Regions from separate parts of the Bradyrhizobium sp. 172 genome, predicted to be linked through region 1. Evidence: predicted binding sites of a transcription regulator. Region 1 holds the regulator's gene; the other holds the start of a gene.
What was found. The regulator LexA, encoded in region 1, represses DNA repair genes until DNA is damaged. The targets are predictions, from matches to a motif close to TGTTCNNNNTGTGTTCNG.
Positions count from the first base shown of each region.

Region 2: a site for LexA is predicted at 4,827-4,844, ahead of IVB07_RS02440 (helicase-related protein). Genes of this name have one in related genera too.

Region 1 is NZ_CP064701.1:3,782,532-3,793,698, reverse strand. It holds gene IVB07_RS18315 (S41 family peptidase) at 1-177, opposite strand, end outside; gene IVB07_RS18310 (alpha-hydroxy acid oxidase) at 482-1,615, shown strand; gene IVB07_RS18305 (HAD family phosphatase) at 1,630-2,256, shown strand; gene IVB07_RS18300 (hypothetical protein) at 2,424-2,615, shown strand; gene glp (gephyrin-like molybdotransferase Glp) at 2,854-4,065, shown strand; gene lexA (transcriptional repressor LexA) at 4,242-4,943, shown strand; gene IVB07_RS18285 (hypothetical protein) at 5,438-5,872, shown strand; partial or broken gene IVB07_RS18280 (ComEC/Rec2 family competence protein) at 6,011-8,289, opposite strand; gene IVB07_RS18275 (DUF2171 domain-containing protein) at 8,385-8,618, opposite strand; gene IVB07_RS18270 (nuclear transport factor 2 family protein) at 8,703-9,089, opposite strand; gene IVB07_RS18265 (glutamine--tRNA ligase/YqeY domain fusion protein) at 9,109-10,785, opposite strand; gene gltX (glutamate--tRNA ligase) at 10,952-11,167, shown strand, end outside.
Region 2 is NZ_CP064701.1:540,003-551,169, forward strand. It holds gene IVB07_RS02405 (DUF1488 family protein) at 1-18, shown strand, start outside; gene IVB07_RS02410 (very short patch repair endonuclease) at 42-527, opposite strand; gene IVB07_RS02415 (DNA cytosine methyltransferase) at 534-1,586, opposite strand; gene IVB07_RS02420 (ATP-binding protein) at 1,797-2,222, shown strand; gene IVB07_RS02425 (O-methyltransferase) at 2,222-2,671, shown strand; gene rpmB (50S ribosomal protein L28) at 2,700-3,011, opposite strand; gene IVB07_RS02435 (DUF3108 domain-containing protein) at 3,624-4,433, shown strand; gene IVB07_RS02440 (helicase-related protein) at 5,111-8,527, shown strand; gene IVB07_RS02445 (RNA-binding S4 domain-containing protein) at 8,550-8,819, shown strand; gene fdxA (ferredoxin FdxA) at 8,952-9,290, shown strand; gene IVB07_RS02455 (CarD family transcriptional regulator) at 9,634-10,473, shown strand; gene IVB07_RS02460 (helix-turn-helix domain-containing protein) at 10,609-10,980, opposite strand; gene IVB07_RS02465 (glutathione S-transferase family protein) at 11,090-11,167, shown strand, end outside.

The sequences.
Region 1 (11,167 bases):
GACATAGCTCGCCTTCACCCGCTCGAACACTTCGCCGAACAGATTGAGCTTGGAATAGGCGTCATCCGCGCTCGCTGCCGCCCGTGCCGCCCATACGCCGCCGTGCGGACTGGCTACCAAAAGGGTCAGACACGCTCCGGTGAGCGCGCCCAGTGGAAACAGCAGGGTTTTCCGCATGGATAGGCTGGCCTTTTTGCTTCGCGGTTCGGTGGGGCTGGGAGCCGCCATGCAAATGGCGATCCAGCCTGCTTCTCACAATACCATTCTGGTTTCTTCAAGGCCGGGATGCCACGCCGGCGGGTACACCGTAAAAATCGGTTGGTCCGGACCCAAACTTTCGGCAACGTTGCAGGACCGGTTCGTGCGCCGCGGGGGTCGGCCGGCCGGCCCGCGCCTCGCAGCCATGCCATTTTAGGATGGTTTTGGCGCCCCGGACGGGTTAGGCGATCAGGGAAGGCTTCAAATTCTCGGGAGGATAACAATGAACGAAGCACCCCGCATCCAACCGGAAAGGAACGTCGAGCTCGGCGCTAGCACCGAGCCGTTCCAGAATCTGCATGAATTCATCCGGAAAGCCCGCGCCAACCTCAACCAGAATGCATGGGACTATATCGTCGGCGCGGCCGAGACCGAGACCACGATGCGTCGCAACCGCATGGCGCTGGACGAGATCGCTTTCCGCCCGCGCGTGCTGCGCGATGTTCGCAAGGTTACAGGTTCGGTCGAACAGTTCGGCCGCAAGATGCGCCTGCCCGTGGTCCTCGCCCCGGTCGGCGCGCTCGAGATCTTCGATCCGGATGGTGCGGCGAGCGTGGCACGCGCCTGCGGCACTTTCGGTGCGGCGCACATGCTCAGTTCGGTGTCCGAGCCCGGCCTAGAAAAGACCGCCGAAGCTGCGTCCGACGCGCTGCGGCTCTACCAGCTCTATGTGCGCGGCGATGACGCCTTCGTCGCCGACGTCGTCAGCCGGGCCGAGAAGAACGCCTACGCCGCCTTCTGCCTGACCGTCGACACCGCCCACTACAGCCGCCGCGAACGTGACATCGCCAAGCGCTACGTTCGCGAGAGCCGCTTGCGCGCCACCGGGGGCGATTACCAGAAGGGTCTGGAGTGGCGGACGGTGAAGATGATCAAGGACAAGTTCAAGATCCCGCTGATCCTCAAGGGCATCGCGACGCCAGAGGACGCGCTGATCGCGATCGATCACGGCGTCGAATGGATCTACGTCTCCAACCATGGCGGCCGTCAGCTCGATCACGGTCGCGGCGCCATGCACGTGCTGCCCGAGATCGTCGACGCCGTGAACGGCCGCGCCAAGATCATGGTCGATGGCGGTGTCTGTCGCGGCACCGACATCGTCAAGGCGATCGCGGCGGGCGCCGACCTCGTCGGCATCGGCCGGCTGCAATGCTGGGCGCTGGCGGCGGCCGGCGAAGCCGGCGTGGCGCGCATGCTGGAACTGCTCGAGGACGAAGTGCTGCGCTGCCTCGGCCTCTTGGGTGCGACCTCGTTCGCCGAGGTCAACAAATCCTGCCTGCACCAGGCGACCGCAACCAACGCGCCGAGTGTGTTCAGCGCGTTTCCGCTGTTCGACCACGAGCCGTATCGATACTGAGTGAAAGGACGCAGGTGACATCGCTCTCTCCCGGCAGCGCGGATGCGCTCCTGTTCGATCTCGGCCGCGTCGTGCTCGATATCGATTTCTCCAAGGCGATCGCCTGCTGGGCGGGACATGCCGGCTGCAAGCCCGAAGCCATCGTCGCGCGCTATGTGCGGGACAGCGAAGCCTATCGGTTGCACGAGATGGGGAAGATCAGCGATGAGGACTATTTCGCCTCATTGCGAGCCTCGCTCGGAATCGGCATTTCGGATGCGCAGTTCCTGGAAGGCTGGAACGCGATTTTCGCCGGCGAAATGCCTGACATCGCCGAGCTGCTGCCGCGCGCAGCGAAACAGATGCCGCTCTATGCTTTCTCCAACACCAACCGGCCGCACGTGGACCATTTCTCGAGGGAATATGCCGACCTCCTCGGCCATTTCCGCGAGCTGTATTTGTCGTCCAGCATCGGCCTGCGCAAACCGGATGCGGAGGCCTTCGACCACGTCGTTGCGGCGATCGGCGTGCCCGCCGGGCGCATCGTGTTCTTCGACGATCTTGCCGAAAACATCGAGGGAGCGCGCGCGCGCGGCTTGACGGCGGTGCATGTGACCTCGCCGCGTGACGTCGGGAACGCATTGAAGGCATTGGGCATTTGACGACGGTCCGTTGTCGCGAAACCCACGACGGCACGGCCCGACGGACCAATTTTGAAAAATTGAGGAACCGGATCACTTTGTACATTTTTATACAGAGTTCCGGGAACGGAATACCGCCTTCCGGACTCTTAGAGTCCGTTGGGACTTCTACGGACGGATGCATCATCGTGCTGGGCAAAACCTACCTCACCAAGCAGGCCTCTCTTCTTCTTGAATTCGCGAGGACAACTTCAGATTCGGACCTTTCCGCCAAGCTTGTGAGCAAGGCCGCCGACCTGAAATCCCAAGCCGACCCGCTGCCCGACAAGGATCAGGGATCCAAGGCGCCCGACGTAACTCCCGGGCAGGCAGGGAGCTGATCGATTCAGGCCATGGCGCGTTCTCGCCTTGCCATGATTTTCGTCGCTTCCATGACCACTCTCCTGCCGATCTGTGACCTCCTTCGGATCATGCCGCGACGCGCTTGATCCTGCCTTCCGGAACAATGTGAAGGGGCGGGATGACTGTGCCTGCTCAGCCGCTTTTGCCTCTGCGCCTGCGCTCGGCTAGAAGACGTGCGGAACATTCGCCCGAACGTGCCGAGCAGGAGTTTTCGCCGTGGCCTTGATGCCGGTTTCTGACGCGCTTGCCGCGGTGCTGGCGGGTGCAGAGCCGCTGCCGGAAGAAATGATTTCCCTCGACGAGGCCTACCATCGCGTGCTCGCGCGTGACGTCGTGGCGCGGCGCACGCAGCCGCCGCAAGCGATGTCGGCGATGGACGGCTACGCGGTGCGCGCGGCCGACGCCGCGACGATCGATTCGGAGCTCACCGTCATCGGCGAAGTCGCAGCGGGCCGACCGTTCGAGGGGACGGTCGGAGCCGGCGAGGCCGTGCGGATCTTCACCGGCGGCGTCATTCCCTTTGGCGCGGACGCCGTCGTGATCCAGGAGGACACGGTCGCCGCCGGCAAGCGCATCACGATCAAGGAAGCCGCGATCGCCGGCCGGCACATCCGCCCCGCCGGCGTCGATTTCCGCGAGGGCGACGTGCTCCTGCGCAAGGGAAGCCGTCTGACCGAGCGAGACCTCGCGCTCGCCGCCGGGATGAATCATCCGCACCTTGCCGTTGTCAGGCGTCCGAAGGTCGCGATTCTCGCCACCGGCGACGAGCTGGTGATGCCGGGCACCACGCCCGGCCACGGCCAGATCGTCTATTCCAACGGCTACGCCCTGCACGCGCTCGCCCGCAGCGAGGGCGCCGAGACCATCGACCTCGGTATTGCCGCCGACACGCTCGAGGCCACCACCGCCGGCATCCGCCGCGCCCGCGAGAGCGGCGCCGACGTCCTGATCACGACCGGCGGCGCATCGGTCGGCGACCACGATCTGGTCCAGCAGGCACTGCGGGACGAAGGCATCGCGATGGCGTTCTGGAAGATCGCGATGCGGCCAGGCAAGCCGATGATGCACGGGCGACTCGGCGCAATGGGTGTGATCGGCCTGCCGGGCAATCCCGTATCGTCCTACGTGTGCGCTTTCCTGTTCATGGTGCCGCTGATTCGCGCCCTGTCGGGCCGTTCAGTGATTCACCATCGCCGTGAACGCGCCGTGCTCGGCCGCGACGTCGGCGCCAACGACCAGCGCGAGGACTATCTGCGCGCGCATCTTGAGGAGCGTGACGATGGCACACGCGTCGTTGTTCCCGTCAATCATCAGGACTCTTCGCTGCTTGCGAATCTCGCTGCAGCACAGGTACTTCTCGTCCGCGCACCATTCGCGCCGAAGGCCGAAGCCGGCACGGCTTGCGAAGTGTTGCGGCTCCCCGTCTGAGCGCCCCCGCAACGCGCGTTCCGCGCACTTTGCTCTGTTCACGGTAAATTAAGCAGTTGCGGAACATGTATCGAACATATAGTGTCTGTTCATGATTTGTTTCGAGCATGCAGCGGCTTATGGCCGAATTCAGCGTCTCGGAATCGGACGACATCAACCGGGGGACTTTGGTCGAGATGTTAACGCGCAAACAATACGAGCTTCTGCGGTTCATCAGTGAACGTCTGAAGGAAAGCGGCGTGCCGCCCTCCTTCGACGAGATGAAGGATGCGCTCGATCTGCGCTCGAAGTCGGGCATCCATCGCCTGATCACGGCGCTCGAGGAGCGTGGCTTCATCCGACGCCTGCCCAACCGCGCCCGTGCGATTGAAGTCATCAAGCTGCCGGAGCTCCAGGCAGCCGCTGGCAGCCGCCGCGGCTTCACGCCGAGCGTCATCGAGGGCAATCTCGGCAAGGTGCGTGCGAGCGCGAGCCTGCCCGCTGACGAGGGCGAACGTCCCGTCGCGGTGCCGGTGATGGGCCGCATCGCGGCCGGCACGCCGATCGAGGCGTTGCAGACCCGCAGCCATACTATCAGCGTACCGCCTGACATGCTCGGCTCGGGCGAGCATTACGCGCTGGAAGTGCGCGGCGACTCGATGGTCGAAGCCGGCATTCTCGACGGCGACATGGCCCTGATCCAGCGCAACGAGAGCGCCGATACCGGCGACATCGTGGTGGCGCTGATCGACGACGAGGAAGCGACGCTGAAGCGCTTCCGCCGTCGCGGCGCCTCGATCGCGCTCGAGCCCGCCAACGCGGCCTATGAGGTCCGCATCCTGCCGCCCAACCGGGTGAAGATTCAGGGCAAGCTGATCGGGCTTTACCGGAAGTACTGATACCGGGAGTCCTTTCTATCGGCAGTACTTCATATCGGAAGCACTTCATGCCGGAGGTGCTTGGCGCCTCGCGCGCTTCCGATCGGCATCGCCGGTCAGAGATTGGAGCGGATCATCGTCCGCTCCGGCTGGATAGCCTTTCTGGTTCTGCACAGACTATCCGGCCCCTCCTCCAACGCTGGCTCCTCGCCACGCCGACGAAGCAGCACCGCTTCAAGCAGCACCGCTTCGCGGCTCGGTTGTTCGAGGAAACAGCGACCAGCGGTCAAGTTCGGCCGTTGCAGCCAAGTTGGCAATGTTCGCGTACGCGCCTCCCGAATGCATCGCGGCGAGCTTTGTTCCTATTGAATTCGGGAAAGATAATGTGATCGCGGCTTGCGGAAGCCAGCCGCAGATTTGCCCACAACCAAGCACAGCGTTCGTGCTTCCACTCTGATAGAGGCCTGCGCCTCGATAAGAGACGCGGGTTGCTATCCCAGCATGAGGAGCACCCGATGTGTGACTACAGCCTACATGCCGTCGCGTCGCGCCCCGCCGAAGTCGGCGAGACGATCGTCACGACAAGCTTCCGCGGCACCTCGACGCGCGGCTTCGCCTCTGCAGCCGATCCGTCCGTCGCCGTCTGCCTGCTGCCGGGGACGGAGCTCGCCTTCGCCGACGACGTCCGCTACGACAATCGCTGGATCTGGACGCGCACCATCAATTCCCGCGTCGGCAAGTTCGGCAAGATCGATCCGCACGTTCCCGACCGCCATCATGATGCGATCGAATTCCCCGACGGCAAATACGTGCTGGTGACGCAGCTCGTCGAAGGCCAGCGCGCGACGGTGCTGCAACTGCCGGTGACTCAGTCGGTCACCGAGCGCGAGCACAAGGCGCAGATCACCGCCGACAGGCAGCCGACCGTCACGCACCTGCCGATCGGCTGACAGAGCCGCCCTCCGGCTACGAGGTCGGAGGTCAGGATTGAATCGCCATCGCCGGCCGTGGCCGGCGAGATGGTGTGGTTTGCGCCCCGCGAATCCGAACGGACGCACCGAACCACTGCGTTGCTCCGCACCATCAGATCAATCGTCGGCTTGCAGGTCGGTGTCCGCCGGCGTTGCGTCCTTGATGCGAGGCGCGGTCGACTTTGGCGCGAGGCTGCCGTCGAAATCACCCTCGCCGGCGCCGGCCGGCAACCAGGGGCGGCTCGTGCCTCTCGCCCTCACTGCCTGAACCACAAAACCGTCACCACGCTGCGTCAGCGCCAGCGCGCTCTGGCTGGCGAGCCGCTGCCGATCGACCACCATCGCCGCGCAATCGGGCGGCGCGGGACGAGTCGTCACCACCAGGGCGGCCCGACTGCAATCGTCTGCGAGAGCGTCGACGCGCAGTGCCAGCGCGACCAGCCTCCCGTCGGCCAGTGGCGTCACGCAGCCGGATTCGTCGCAGGACACGCCATCGGCAAGCGAGGCTCTGCCCGCATCGCGCGGATCGGCGTCGGCAGCGAGCCATTCCTTGAGCAGAAAGCCGTCCTTGTTCGTCCTGATCAGGTGCAGATATCCGTCCCTGCCCCGCACCGCGACGCTCGCGCCATCCCCGGCAATCAGGATGTCGGGCTGCCGCGCCGACAGTCCCCAGAGGATCGCTGCCAGCAGCACCAGGGCGCCGGACCAGCGCAGCGGCGTGCGCAACAAGCCGAGCACAATGATTCCCAGGCTCGCCGCGATCAGCGGCGCGATCCCGAACGCCGGGATGCGGCCCACCGCGCCCGGCAAGGCCGCGACCCAGCGCGAGACCGCGACCATCCACTCGATGCCAATCCCCATCAGCCACCAGAACACGCTGTCCAGCCCGAACGGCGCAGCAAGCAGCCCCAACAGCCCCGCCGGCATCACCAGCGCAGAGACCACGGGCATCGCGCCGAGATTGGCGAGCACGCCGAACGGCGTGACACGGTGGAAATGAAAGGCGGCATAGGGCGTGGTCGCAAGTCCCGCAATCAGCGAAGCCATGAACAGCATCGCAATCTCGCGCCCACCCCAGTCGCAATGCGCGCAGTCGCCGAATTGTCCGGCGAGGCAAACAAATTGGGCATGCCGATTTGCACCAGTGCGACCAAGCCGAGCGTTGCCGCAAACGACATCTGAAAACTCGGATGCACCAGCGCTTCCGGCGCGACCGCCAGCACGATCAGCGCAGCCACAGCAAGCGTGCGGAAGGTGATGGCGCGGCGATCGACCATCACCGCGATCAGCACCACCGCCGTCATGAAGAACGACCTTTGCGTGGCGACCTCCGCGCCCGACAGCAGCAGGTAGAACGCAGCGGCGACCAGCGCGGCGGCGGCCGACCATTTCTTGATGGCGAAGCCGGCTGCCAGTCCGGGGATCAGAGCGAGCAGCGCGCGCACCGCGAAGAACACGACGCCGGCAACGACGGCCATGTGATAACCGGAGATCGAGAGCACGTGGCCGAGGCCGGAGATGAACATCGCATCGTTGACGGGCGTGGTGATCGCATCGCGCCGCCCGGTGAGCAGCGCGGTCGCGATCGCCCGATTGTCGCCGTCGAGCGTCGCCCGGATGCGGGCATCGATCGCATCGCGCAGGCCTTGCATGAAGGCCGCGTAACGCAGCCGTAAGCCGCCGGTCTCAGGCGGCGACGCCACCGTGATGGCGCCCATCGCGAAGCCGGAGGCGCCGATGCCCTGGAAGAACATGTCACGCGAAAAGTCGTAGCTGCCGGGCCGCACCGGCGCGAGTGGCGGCATCAGCCGTGCCTTCAGCTGAACGAAGCTACCGACCTCCGGCGCGGTGCCCTTGCGGACCGACAGGCGCACGCGCTCGAGCCTGACGTCGCTGCGCTGCGCCTCCATCGCCGTGACGCGCAGCACGAAACGATCGGTACGCTCGCGGATGTCGCGAGCCTCGACGAAGCCCGACAACGACACCGAATAGAGCGCCCTTGCCAGCACCGGGTGGGCGATGCGCGCCGTCTTCCAGGTTGCGACGGCAAAGCCGGCCGCGACCGCCGCGATCATGATGGCCGGGGCGAACAGCCGGCTCCGCCGCAACAGAGCCGCGCCAAGCAGGAGCGCGATGGCGGTCGTGGCAACGACCCACAGCACCGGCTCATGATCGGCAGAGAAATAAAGCGCGATGCCGCAGCCAAACGCGACGGGCACCCACGGCAACAGCCGCCCGGCGCCCGCCTCGGCGCGCAGCCAGGCGCGGAGGGTCTCGGCCAGCGATGTCCAGAGGTCGAGGCCTGCAGGCGCGAGGCCGCCCGCGGACGCGGCGCGGCCCGCGGGCCACGTCCCCGCGATCCCCTGCGATCGTACCGGCCGGCCCGGCTCCGCCATTCCCTGCACTCGATGATACGCAACGAAGCCAGAAGCTACCGGAACGTGCAGGTGGGCGGATAGCGGTACGGATCAGGAACGAAGGGGCGCGGCCGCTACTTTTCCTCTTCCATCGTCACGGCCACATCCGCCTTGGCCGACAGCCTGACCTTGTTGCCCTCGATATCGGCGACGAGGCCCTTGTCGATGAAGTGATGATGGCCCTTGTGGCTGCCCTCGCCGCTGTCCTTCTTGGTCAGCTTGATGCGATTGCCTTCGACCTTGTCGACGGTGCCGATGTGGACGCCGTCGGCGCCGATCACTTCCATATGCTCTGCGATGTTCTGCATGGTGGGTTCCTTGTTGGACCCACCCCAACGCGCGGGGAGCACGTTCGTTCTCTCACGAGAATGACGAAGCCGTGTGCCCGCTCGTCAGATCAGCGGCGCCTGCGACGAAGCATGGTGATTGACGATCTTCCACTCGCCGTCCTCGCGCATGATGACCCAGCTCATCTTGACCGAGAAATCGGGGCGTTCGCCGGCGAGATCGAACGAGATGGTCGCGGCCATATTGATCAGATCAGGACCTGCCTGCGCCGCCGTCACCTCGGAAAACACCGCGCTCGGCTTGCGCCAGCGCGGCAGGCCGTTGAAATAGTCTGCGACGCCGGCCCTGCCCCGGTAGAGCTTTGGGTTGGAGCCGAAGAAGAAGGCATTCCTCGCATAGAGCGATGAGAGCGCGGCCGCATCGAGCGTGGCGAAGCCGGCGCGCCATTTCGCGATGATGCCGGAAACGATAGCGTCGGCTTCGTTGCTCATTGTGGTCTCGCAGCTCTTTTCAGCCTTTGGCAACTTCCTTCGCGAACGTGTCGCGCAGACCGATAGTCCTGGAAAATACCGGTCTGTCGGACGTCGAGTCCTTGTCGCGCACGAAATAGCCCTGGCGCTCGAACTGCATCGGCTCGGTCGAATTGCTTTCCGCGACCGATGCCTCGACGCGGGCATTAGCGAGAATTTCCAGTGACTGCGGATTGAGGTCGGCGGCGAAGTTCGAGGCGTCCGGGCTCGGTTTGGCAAACAGCTGATTGTAGATGCGGATTTCCGCGGGCACGGATGTCGCCGCCGGCAGCCAGTGCATGGTGGCCTTGACCTTGCGGCCATCGGGCGCGTTGCCGCCCTTGGTCGCGGGATCGTAGGTGCAGCGCAGCTCCACCACCTCGCCGGCATCGTTCTTGATCACGCCGGTGCACTTGACGAAATAGGCGTAGCGCAGCCGCACCTCGTTGCCCGGCGACAGACGGAAGAACTTTTTCGGCGGGTTCTCCATGAAGTCGTCCTGCTCGATATAGAGCTCACGGCCGAACGTGATCTTGCGGGTGCCGGCGGAGGGATCATCCGGATGGTTGATCGCCTCGAGCTCCTCGGTCTGCCCCTCGGGATAATTCTCGATCACGATCTTGAGCGGCTTAAGCACCGCCATGCGCCGCTGCGACGTGCGGTTCAATTCCTCGCGGATGCAGAATTCCAGCATGCCGACGTCGACCACGCTATTGGCTTTCGCAACGCCGATGCGCTTGACGAATTCGCGAAGCGCGGCCGGCGGCACGCCGCGGCGGCGCATGCCCGCCATGGTGGGCATGCGCGGGTCGTCCCAGCCCGCGACATGGCCCTCGCGGACGAGCTGGGTCAGCACACGCTTGGACAGCAGCGTGTAGGTCAGGTTCAGCCGCGCGAATTCGTACTGGTGCGGCTTCGAGGGCACCGGCAGCTTCTCGATGAACCAGTCGTAGAGCGGCCGATGGTCCTCGAACTCCAGCGTGCAGATCGAGTGCGTGATGCCTTCGATGGCGTCCGATTGGCCGTGGGCATAGTCGTAGCTTGGATAGATGCTCCATTTGGTCCCGGTGCGCGGATGGTGCGCATGCAGGATGCGGTACAGCACGGGGTCGCGCAGATTGATGTTGCCCGCACCCATGTCGATCTTGGCCCGCAGCACGCGCGCGCCGTTCGGGAATTCGCCCGCCTTCATGCGACGGAACAGGTCGAGGTTTTCATCCACGGTGCGATCGCGGAACGGCGAGTTCTTGCCGGGCTCGGTCAGCGTGCCGCGCGCAAGACGAATCTGCTCCTGGGTCTGGTCATCGACATAGGCGAGCCCGTCGCGGATCAGCTGCTCCGCCCATTCGTAGAGGCGGTCGAAATAGTCCGAAGCGAAGAACAGGTTCTTGCCCCAGTCGAAGCCGAGCCAGCGCACGTCGGCCTGGATGGAATCGATATATTCCTGCTCTTCCTTGACCGGATTGGTGTCGTCGAAGCGCAGATGGCAACGGCCCGGAAACTCTTGGGCGATGCCGAAATTGAGCGCGATCGACTTGGCGTGGCCGATATGGAGATAACCGTTCGGCTCCGGCGGGAACCGGGTCACGATCTCCTTGTATTTGGCCTCCTCGAGGTCGGCCTGGATGATGTCACGAATGAAATCGCGCCCAACCTCGTTCGCCACCGGTTCTGTCATTACGAAAATCCTGTAGGGAAATCAGCGGCCCTTCTGCCAAATTCCCTTGGCTGAGCCAAGGGCTTAAGCAAGGTCTCAAGCAACCCCTGGCGGTCCGCTGCCGGGCTTTAGTTATGCTCCGGTCCTGTTATATACCAGCGCCTCCAATGCATAGGCCCTGCCAAGAATGACCTCTCCCGTCGTCACCCGTTTCGCTCCTTCGCCGACCGGCTTCCTCCATATCGGGGGCGCGCGCACGGCGCTGTTCAACTGGCTCTATGCGAAGAAGCACGGCGGCAAGATGCTGCTCCGGATCGAGGACACCGACCGGGAGCGCTCCACCGAGGCCGCGATCGGCGCCATCCTCGACGGCCTGAAATGGCTGGAGCTCGGCTGGGATGGC
Region 2 (11,167 bases), 3.2 Mb from region 1:
ATTGATTTTCGGGGGTAGGGAGAGGGGCGGCTCGCCCTGCTCTAGCCACCGCTGCGTCCTGCCCGTCTTACGCGGACTGCGCGCCGAGAGCTGGACACCTCTTTGTTGTCGTGGGCAAGCTTGCGTTTCAGAACATGCCTTCTGATGAGTCTTTCGAGGGTCAGTGGCTGCTTTGTTTCGCATTCCCAAATAGTGACGACCTTCCAACCTAAGGATCGTATCTCCGCTTGCACACGCTTATCTCGCGCGACATTCGATCTGAACTTTGCGGCCCAGAAGGGAGAGGCTGGAGCCGACGCTTTGGAACAGCCGGGATGTCTATGCCAATAGCAACCGTGGACAAAAAGGGCCAACTTCAAACGGGGGAAAACGAGGTCCGGCTTGCCAGGCAGATCGTCCCGATGAAGTCTAAAACGCAGGCCGAGCCTATGTGCTAAGCTTCTCACACGAATCTCAGGTCCGGTGTTCTTGCTCCGAACCCTCGACATCAACCACGATCGTCTCGTTTTCGTTAGTCGATCAACCAAGCATCGTCACTCCGCCGCCATTTGTACCTGTTGCGCAGCACCCATGCGCTCCGCGATCAGTGAAAGAATTGCTTGAGCGATGATAGGCGAAACGCTGTTTCCGATCATTCGAAAGCTGTGCCACACGGTAGGATGAAATCTGAATGAGTCTGGGAACCCCTGCAGTCGGGCTGCCTCTCGAACGGTAATAACGCGATCCTCTTCTGGATGAATTGGACGAACCGCTTGATAAGAGCCCTTGTCCTTGCCCGTGCCGGCGCGAAGATTGGGGCATTGGCCTTCCCAAGAGAGGCGCGGATGCCTTCCGACGGAATCAATTTCACCGGGCTTCAACTTGTGAAATCTCTTCTTCACTTCCGGAGTATGGATTGTCACTCGGTGACCCGTGAACGTCTTGTCTTTGCTCCTTAGACCGAGGGAATAGACACTTGCCCGACCTGGCCGGGAAATTTTCCACACATCAAAGCCGTCCTCTTCACCAACGAGTGTAGCGTCGGACAGATCGCCGATGGCTGCACGCACCGTCGAAGAAGCTCGGATCCTAGAGGAGAGGTCTTCCTCGCTTATAGGATCGCAGCGCTCCGGGTCGTATCCAATAATGAACAATCGCGCTCGGAGAGTCGCCGCTCCATAGTCCGCGGCATCCAGTATTAACGGGCCGAGTATCTTGTACCTTGCAGGAACCAATTCGAGGCTCTGCTCCAAGAGCGTCCGAGCGCCGCCATACCCCAAGCCTCGAACGTTCTCCATCACAAAGAAGCCCGGCCTCGTTTCCGAAACAATCCGGAAAAAATGTCGAACTAGGTGCCTGCGTGGATCGGTGGATTTTCGATGGCCGATGTCGCTAAACCCTTGGCATGGAGGGCCGCCTATTATCCCGTCGGGAGAGCCGCCGAGCAGTCGGCGGATATCAGAGCCTCCGACCCTGCGCACCGTTGCTAGCTCAAGCTGGGTAGTCGGGAAGTTCGTTCCGTAGGATGACGTGAGAATAGGATCGTTATCGAATGCTACTTTAGGCGAAAGCCCGGCTCTGTGTGCACCTAAAGAGAACCCCCGCATCCACAAAAAAGGTCAACAATCTGAGGTTGCCCTTGCACAAATCAATTCCCAATACGATGATCCCCAAAGGGTAGATAGCGGATTTGTCAACCGCCGTCGAACGGGAATGGGGATCATCCACCGAATTGCGATGCCCGTTCATGATGGTCATATGGTTGGCCGAACATCGCCAACCGATGCGGCGTATTTAATCAGTGGGGACTAACGCTAATGGCTGAAGAAGAGGGCCAGACGATTTGGGGCGGCCCAACGAAGCGGTTTTTCGTTTCAATGCTGACTCGAGACATTGAGCTAAAAGATGCAATCCTTGATCTAGTAGACAACTCGATCGACGGCGCCACTCGCCAACTCAAAAGCAAAGCGAAAAAGCCGGACGCGTATAAGGGATTTGAGACGCGGCTCAGTATTTCTGCAAAGTCCTTCGACATATCGGACAACTGCGGGGGAATTCCGAAGGGCGCAATCAAGGACGCTTTTCTGCTGGGTCGGCCGAAAGTCGACAAAGACAAAGGGCTTCCGACGATCGGTGTGTACGGAATGCTGATGTGCGCAATCTTAAGCAAGGGCCTGCAGGTGGCAGCGCCACTAGAGAAGCTTTTCGGGCCAATTACCTGCGTGATCAGCTTGGAGACGTGATGCCTACTAGCATTACCAAAATTGGAGACGACGATTTGCCTTTGGTGCTGTGCCAATGCATCGAAATGGTCACGCTAAAAGCGACGGTGCAAGTGCCAAACCTCGATTTCGTCCCCGTACTGAATACTTCTTACGCCGATGGACAGCGCATGTTGACGGTCACGTGCGCCGTATCCGATCGAAACTCGCGCGACAAATTTCCCAATGCGCTGTTTAAGCGATGGGCATTCGCGAGCGCTGGCTGGAACGATATGCACGACATTGCTGTGCCGATCCTCTCGGCGAAAGAACGATTCAAGCTCGATGGGAATCTCGGGAAAACTGCAAAGAAGCTGCTTACGTCGCTCAGGTTCTTGCCGGCAGATGACGAGCCGTCATCCTTGATTGCGATTAGCAACTACAAGAAATACCAACGGTTCTATCCCGCCTTCCGCCACGTCGACGACTAACAAAAACGGCCGCCCAATCCGAAAATTCTTAGCTCGCCTTCTTCTCCGGCGCCGGGGTCGGGCCGACCTTCTTCTGGATGGCGCGCTTCAGCTCGAGGGCGCGGGGCGACAGCACGGCGGCCTTGGCCTTGAGCAGGAAGGGATCGAGGCCGCCATTGTGGTCGACGCTCTTGATCGCGTTGGTGGAGACGCGCAGGCGCACGTTGCGGCCCAGCGCTTCGCTGATGAAGGTCACGTTGACCAGGTTCGGCAGGAAGCGGCGCTTGGTCTTGATGTTGGAGTGGCTGACCGTGTGGCCGACCTGGGGGCCCTTGGCCGTCAATTCGCAGCGGCGAGACATGGCAAAATCCTCAATCTTTCCCAACGATGTGCGGCCGCCATTCGGGGCGCCACGGGCAAATTCTCTGTCCTTGCAGGGAGCGGGCGGACGTATAGGGGGGAAGCGGCGGGACGTCAAGGTTTTGGGGCGGGTTTCGTGCTCCAAGCTAGCTGTCATCGCCCGGCTCGCCGCCTTCGCTGAAGCTTCGGCGGGCCGAGCACCGGTGTGGGCCTCGGCGTAGCCTTGGCGGAGCCGGGACCGGGCGATCCAGTATTCCAGAGGCGGTACGGCTGACCAGAGGGGCCGCGGCGTACTGGATGCCCCGCCTTCGCGGGGCATGACGCGGTGGAGGTGGCGGGGTGAGGTGCGCTTTTCAGTCCCACCCCGATCATCAAAACGGCAATGATTATCGCGCCTTACCATCACATAAAGGGCGTATTCGCGCCCGAAAAGTCCGGTGGAGTTCCGGACGCCGACAGGCCCGGACGCATTGCTTGGCGCGGTATTTGGCTTAAGTAACAACCGTTCGCGCCCCGATTGGATTGTTTCGTGCTCACAACGCCTCATCTTGCGCCCGGCCTGCGCTCAGCGGAGCGGCGCGCAAGCCATCCGCGCCCTGCCGGCCGCTGGGTCATGGCGGCCCTTGGCGGGCTGGTTTTGGCGTGGGCGGCGGAGCCCGCGGCGGCACAGGGCAAGCTCGAGGCGCAATACGAGGCGACGCTGGCGGGCATTCCGGTCGGCAAGGGCGCCTGGAATATCGACATCCAGGACGACGTGTTCGCGGCCGCGGCCTCCGGCGGCACCTCGGGGCTTTTGAAATCGTTCGCGGGCGGGTCGGGCACCGGCGCCTCGCAGGGCCGCGTGGTCAACGGCGCGCTGGTCGCGACCGGCTATCAGGCCTCCACCACCACCTCGAAGAAGACCGAAGAGATCCGCATCACGCTCGACAAGGGCAATGTGAAGGATTTTGCCATCCTGCCGGAGCCGCCGGTCGATCCCGACCGCATCGTCGTCACCGACGCGCATCGCCGCGGCGTCTGGGACCCGATGACGGCCTCGCTGGTGCGCGTATCCGGCACCGGCGACGTGCTGTCGGCGGACGCCTGCCACGGCAGCGCCGCCGTGTTCGACGGCCGCATGCGCTACGAGCTCAAGCTCGATTTCAAGCGCATGGAGAACGTGAAGGCGGAGAAGGGCTATCACGGCCAGGTCGTGGTCTGCTCGCTCTATTTCGTGCCCATCGCCGGCTACATCCCCGACCGTCCCGTGATCAAATATCTCGCCGCCCAGCGCAACATCGAGGTCGCGTTCGCGCCGATCGCGGGCACGCGCATCCTGGTCCCGTTCTGGCTGAAAGTGCCGACCCCGCTCGGGCCGGCCATGCTGGAAGCCACCTCCTTCATCACCAGCGCCCAGCCGCCCAAGGTCGCGAAGACGCAGTAGGGCTGGGTGCCGTAGCCCCGCTGCCGTAGCCCGGATGGAGCGCAGCGTAATCCGGGGTTCTTTGCTTCGGCCCCCGCATTGCGCTCCGCTCCATGCGGGCTACGGACCTCCCTTTTGGTGAAAATAAACATCAATGATTTCAACAACATCCCTACTGTGCATGGGGTTGTTTTCGCGCATTTTGTTTGGAGGGGGTCGAGAACCGGGAATCCATTTGACTCCTCCCCGATTCTGATTCGACTCCGCGCCGTCCCCAGCTTTAACGAATCCGCCATCTCAACGTCGCTTGTGCGGCAGGCCAAAACTCCATCTAGTGCGACCCAACAAGCCTCCCGCGACATCTTGCGTGAACGGAACAGGACTCAAGGGGGAGTCAGCGATTCGGCCGCGATTCGTTCTCAACTCGTTCCGAAGCTTAAAGCCAACGGGAAAAGCGTCGCAAAGTGAGACAGTTGCGCTGGGTTCAAGGAGAAGCGCCGCATTCTCCGCCGTCATGCCCCGGCTTGACCGGGGCATCCAGTACGCCGCGCCCTCTCGGTTTGATCTGCGCCGCCTCTGGAATACTGGATCGCCCGGTCGAGCCGGGCGAGGACAGCAGTGTGTGAGGCGAGCCCTTCGCGCCACCGCCCCAAAACAGCACTGACATTCGCCCCAATCGCCATTACCTAATCCCCCAGATGCCTTTTTCCTCCTCCCCCTTCGCTTCCGAGCGGCTTCCCGGCGCCGGCGTCACTGCGGTGCTTGGTCCCACCAACACCGGCAAGACCCATCTCGCCATCGAGCGGATGCTCGCGCATCCCTCCGGCATGATCGGGCTGCCGCTGCGCCTGCTGGCGCGCGAGGTCTACAACAAGATCGCCGCGCGGGTCGGCCCCGATGCCGTCGCGCTCGTGACCGGCGAGGAGAAGATCAAGCCGAAAGCGCCGCGCTATTGGGTCTCGACCGTCGAGGCGATGCCGCGGGATCTCGACGTCTCGTTCCTCGCCGTCGACGAGGTGCAGATCGCGTCTGATCTCGAACGCGGCCACGTCTTCACCGATCGCATCCTCAATCGCCGCGGCCGCGACGAGACGCTGCTGCTCGGCGCAGCGACCATGCGTCCGATCATCGAGCGGCTGCTGCCGGGCGTCTCCATGATCACGCGGCCGCGCTTGTCGCAGCTGGAATTCGCGGGTGATCGCAAGATCACGCGGCAGCCGCGCCGCACCGCCATCGTCGCCTTCTCGGCCGACGAGGTCTACGCCATCGCCGAGCTGATCCGCCGCCAGCATGGCGGCGCCGCGGTGGTGCTGGGCTCGCTGTCGCCGCGCACCCGCAACGCGCAGGTCGCGATGTTCCAGAACGGCGAGGTCGATTACCTCGTCGCCACCGACGCCGTCGGCATGGGCCTCAATCTCGACGTCGACCACGTCGCCTTTGCCTCCGACCGCAAGTACGACGGCTACCAGTTCCGCCGGCTGACGCCGTCCGAATTCGCCCAGATCGCCGGCCGCGCCGGCCGCGCCACCCGCAACGGCACCTTCGGCACCACCGGTCGCTGCGCGCCGTTCGAGCCCGAGCTCGTCAATGCGCTGCAGAACCACACCTTCGATCCGGTGAAGGTTTTGCAATGGCGCAATTCGAAGCTGGATTTCGCTTCCCTCGGCGCGCTCCAGGTGTCGCTGAACCTGGCCCCCGGCCACGACGCGCTGACGCGTGCGCCGATTGCCGAGGACATGCGCGTGCTCGACCATGCCGCCCGCGACGCCGAGGTGCGCGACGTCGCGCATGGCAAGGACGCGGTGGAACGGCTGTGGGAGGCCTGCCAGGTCCCGGATTATCGAAAGCTGTCGCCGGCCGCCCATGCCGAGCTGGTGACGACGCTGTACGGCTTCCTGATGCGGAAGGGATGCATCCCCGACGCCTGGTTCAGGACCCAGATCGACCAGGCCGACCGCGTCGACGGCGATATCGACACGCTGTCGGCCCGGATCGCGCAGATTCGCACCTGGACCTTCGTCGCCAACCGCCCTGACTGGCTGAAAGACCCCGAACGCTGGCAGGGGATCGCCCGCGAGGTCGAAAATAAATTATCGGATGCGCTCCATGAACGCTTGACTGAGCGTTTCGTTGATCGCCGGACCAGTGTATTGATGCGCCGCCTGCGGGAGAACACGAGCTTGAATACGGAAATCGGCAAGACCGGCGAAGTCATCGTCGAAGGCCATGTCATCGGCCGCCTCGATGGCTTCACCTTTGCACCGGATGCGGCGGAAGCCGGCTCCGATGCGAAAGCGTTGCAGGCTGCAGCGCAGGCCGTGCTCGCCGGCGAGATCAACGCGCGCGCCGAAAAACTGGGCAACGCACCGGACGAGCAGTTCGTGCTGACCTCGGAAGGCATGATCCGCTGGACCGGCGACGCCGTGGCGCGGCTGTCTGCCGCAGAGGAAGCGCTGCATCCGCGCATCCGCATCATCTCCGACGAACGCCTCACGGGCGCCCCCCGCGACAAGGTGCAGGCGCGGCTCGAGCTCTGGCTCAAGACGCATATCGAAAAGCTGCTCGGGCCGCTGTTCGAGCTCAGCAAGGCCGAGGACGTCACCGGCATCGCCCGCGGCATCGCCTATCAGCTCGTCGAGGCGCTCGGCGTGCTGGAGCGCCCGAAGATCGCCAACGAGCTGAAGGATCTCGACCAGCCCTCGCGCGCGACCTTGCGCAAATACGGCGTCCGCTTCGGCGCCTATCACCTCTATTTCCCCGGCCTGCTCAAGCCGGCCGGGCGTGCGCTGGCCGCGCTGCTCTGGGCGCTGAAGCAGGACAATGTCGATCCCTCCGCGCTGTCGGGCGCGCAGCATCTGGCAAGCTCCGGCCGCACCTCGTTCCCGGTCGACAAGCAGCTGCCGCGCGATGCCTATCGCGTGCTCGGCTACAAGCAGGCCGGCGAGCGCGCCGTGCGCGTCGATATCCTCGAGCGCCTGGCCGATCTGATCCGTCCGGCGCTGGCCTGGCGCGAGAACGCGTCTGGCGAAAAGCCCGCCGGGGCATTCGACGGCCGCAGCTTTGTGGTGACGCAGGCGATGACCTCGCTCACCGGCTCCGCCGGCGAAGACTTTGCCTCCGTGCTGCGTGCGCTCGGCTATCGCATGGACAAGCGCCCGCCGCTGCCGGCGAAGCCCGCCGCGGCTGTTGTCGAGACGCCTATTGCTGACGCGCCTGTTGCTGAAGCCTCCAGCGAAGAGACGCCCGCAACCGAAACGCCGGTCGAGGACGCCGCAACCCCTGCGGATGCCGCGATCGAAGCCGCTGCCGAGCCTGTGACCGTCGAAGACGCGCCCGGGATGGAGCAGCACGACGAGCCCGCGCATGACGAGCCGGCGCTCGAAGCTTCCGTCACGCCGGAAGACGCTCCCGGCATCGCGCCACCTGCGGAAGAGCCTGTTGCCCCCGCTGAAGCAGTCGAAACCGCACCTGCCGAAACCGCGCCTGCAGAGACCGCTGCAACTGAAGCCGCTGCGTCGGCCGATGCGGCAGCGCCCGTGGAAGCCGCGGCGACGCCCGCCGAGCCCGAGCTCATCGAGGTCTGGCGTCCCGCGGGCCGTCACGATGATCGCAAGCCGCGCCACGAGCGCCATCGCAACCAGCGTCATCACCAGCCGCGTCCACAGGCGGGCGCTGATGCCGGCGCTGCGCCTGCCGAAGGCGAAGCCCAGCCTGCCGCCGACGGCGAGAAGCGCGGTGAGCGCCATCGCCATGGCGGCGGTCATCGTCGAGATGGTGGCAGGGACTTCCGCAAGCCGCGAGAAGGTAGCGCCGAAGCTGCGCCGCGTCCCGAGGGCCGCGACGACAAGAACCGCCGCTTCGAGGGCAAAAATGGCGGCAACAAGGACCGCGACAACAAGGACCGCAACAAGGGCAAGTTCGGCGGCGATCGCGACAAGGGCCGCGATAACCGTGGCCGCGACCGCGACAAGGGCCGCGACCGCCAGGGCGGACCGTCGCTGCGTCCCTACGCATCGAGCGCCACCCCGCGCGAGCGCGATCGTCCGGTCGATCCGAACTCGCCGTTCGCGAAGCTCGCTGCGCTGAAGGAGCAGCTGTCCGGGCGTAAGGAGTGAGCCCACGACCGAGCGGCAGCGCATCGACAAATGGCTGTGGCACGCGCGGGTGGTGAAGGCGCGCACCTCCGCGGCCGCGCTTGTCGAGTCCGGCCATGTTCGCGTCAACGGTGCACGCGAGAAATCGCCGGGGCATGCGATCAAGATCGGCGACGTGCTCACCATCGCGCTCGATCGCACCGTGCGCGTCTTGAAAGTCATCGCCTTCAACGAGCGCCGCGGCGACGCCGCCTCGGCCCGTGTGCTCTACGAAGAGCTCGGTGAAGGCCCGCCAAGTTCTCAGCGCAATTAATTGCGCTTTGAATTCATTTCTTGGTCGATCAAGCGCATAAAGCCGTCATGATCGGCCGTTCCTGAGCTTGCGGCGCCGGGCCATCCGCGCTACGCAAGCCGCGACTTTTAAAAGAGCTTTTCGGAGCGTTGGATGACTTACGTCGTCACTGAAGCGTGCATCAAGTGCAAGTACACCGACTGCGTCGAGGTCTGCCCGGTCGACTGTTTCTATGAGGGCGAGAACATGCTCGTCATCCATCCTGACGAGTGCATCGACTGCGGCGTGTGCGAGCCGGAATGCCCCGCCGATGCCATCAAGCCGGACACGGAACCGGGCCTGGAAAAGTGGCTCACGGTCAACGCCGACTACGCCAAGAGCTGGCCGAACATCACCCAGAAGAAAGAATCACCCGACGACGCCAAGGATTTCGACGGCATGGAGGGCAAGTTCGACAAGTATTTCTCGCCGAACCCCGGCTCCGGCGACTAATTCGGGCCAAACTTAACCCTATTAGCGGCCTTACCGCCGAAAACCAGCCCTTAACACCCCTAAATCATTGATTTTTGCGGGAAATGTGCTATATTGGGCACATTGAGCCGAACCCTGGTTAGCCCCGTCGGCCCCTTGGGTTCCCGTGAAACCAAATGTCGAACAGGGGCGTGGCAGTTTCCGCGCGCAGGCTGTGTCACAGAAAACGCGTAAAAAGAGTACTTCAGCGAAGGCTTCCCATAAGGACGCCAAGAAAGTCGCCGCGGCCAGCCGTAGCGCATCCAAGGGTCGGACCGCGACGAAGGCGCCGGCTGCAAAGTCCTCGAAGAACAAAAGAAGCGCAATGCCTAACAAGACTGCCAAGCCGGCCGCGAAAGCGACCGTTGCCAAGCCTGTTGCCGCCAAGCCTGCCGCCAAGCCCGCTGTTGCCAAGGCTCCCGCTGCCAAGGCTCCCGCTGCCAAGCCCGCCGCAAAGGCTCCTGTTGCTGCTGCTCCTGCCAAGGCCCCTGTTGCTGCCGCCAAGCCGGCCGTGAAGCCCGCGGCTGTTGCGCCGAAGGTCGAGGAAAAGAAGGTTGTGACCCAGCGTCAGGGCTTCAAGGCCAACGAATTCGTCGTCTATCCCGCTCACGGCGTCGGCCAGATTCTGGCCATCGAGGAGCAGGAGATCGCCGGCGCGAAGCTCGAGCTGTTCGTCATCAACTTCATCAAGGACAAGATGACGCTGCGCGTGCCGACCGCCAAGGTCGCCAATGTCGGCATGCGCAAGCTCTCCGACCCCGCGCTGGTGAAGCGTGCGCTCGAGACCCTCAAGGGCCGTGCCCGCGTCAAGCGCACCATGTGGTCGCGCCGCGCCCAGGAATACGAAGCGAAGATCAATTCGGGCGACATCGTCGCTATCGCGGAAGTCGTGCGCGACCTCTATCGCTCCGAGTCGCAGCCCGAGCAGTCCTACAGCGAACGCCAGCTCTATGAAGCAGCGCTCGACCGTCTCTCCCGCGAGATCGCGGTGGTGCAGCACTCGACCGAGACCGAAGCGGTCAAGGAGATCGAGGCCCAGCTCGCCAAGAGCCCGCGCCGCACTGGCGCCAAGTCCGAAGCCGCCGAAGGCGAGGCCGATGCGGACGCCGAGGGCGATAGCGACGAGACCGAGGGCGGCGCCACGGTCGCCGACGAGGCCGCGTAAACGTCTCGCGCGTCGAACGCAACAGATCAAAGCCCGGCCTTACGGCCGGGCTTTTTGTTTTGGAGACGCTGACCGCCCCGGTTCGGGGACGTCAGCGGGCGGAATTGCTTTGAGCCTATGCGGTCCTGAGCAGGATCAAACCCGCGATGCGCTTCCCGAAGCGCCGCGCCCGGTCTCGCGGTCGTCTCCGCGCGCGTCAGTCGCAACCGTCGACCACCAGGCGCCCAACGCATCGATCAACGGCACCAAGGTGTGGCCGGCGGCGGTCAGATCGTACTCGACCCTCAACGGGTATCCGTCGAATTCCGTGCGGGTCACGATACCGGCGTCCTCCAGCTTGCGAAGCTCGAGGGCGAGCATCCTGTGCGAGATGGTCGGATTGTCCCGACGCAAGTCGCTGAACCGTTTGGTGCCCTGTTTCAAATAGTAGATCAGAAGCGTAGGCCACCGGCCGCTCAGGATCTGCATCACTTCCTCGATGGGACATCTCGAAACGAGGTCTTTCATCGGCGGACTCCAGGTTACAAAAATGTTCGCAATTTACTTGATGGAGCGAGCGACTAGGGTTCGGGACCGCTGCGCAGCGTGATCATCAGAAATCACGGAGAATAGATCGATGGATCCAATCCTACTCTACGGCTTCCCGATGGGAAGCTCCATGGGGCTCGTTGCAGCTCTTGAATGGCTTGGCAGG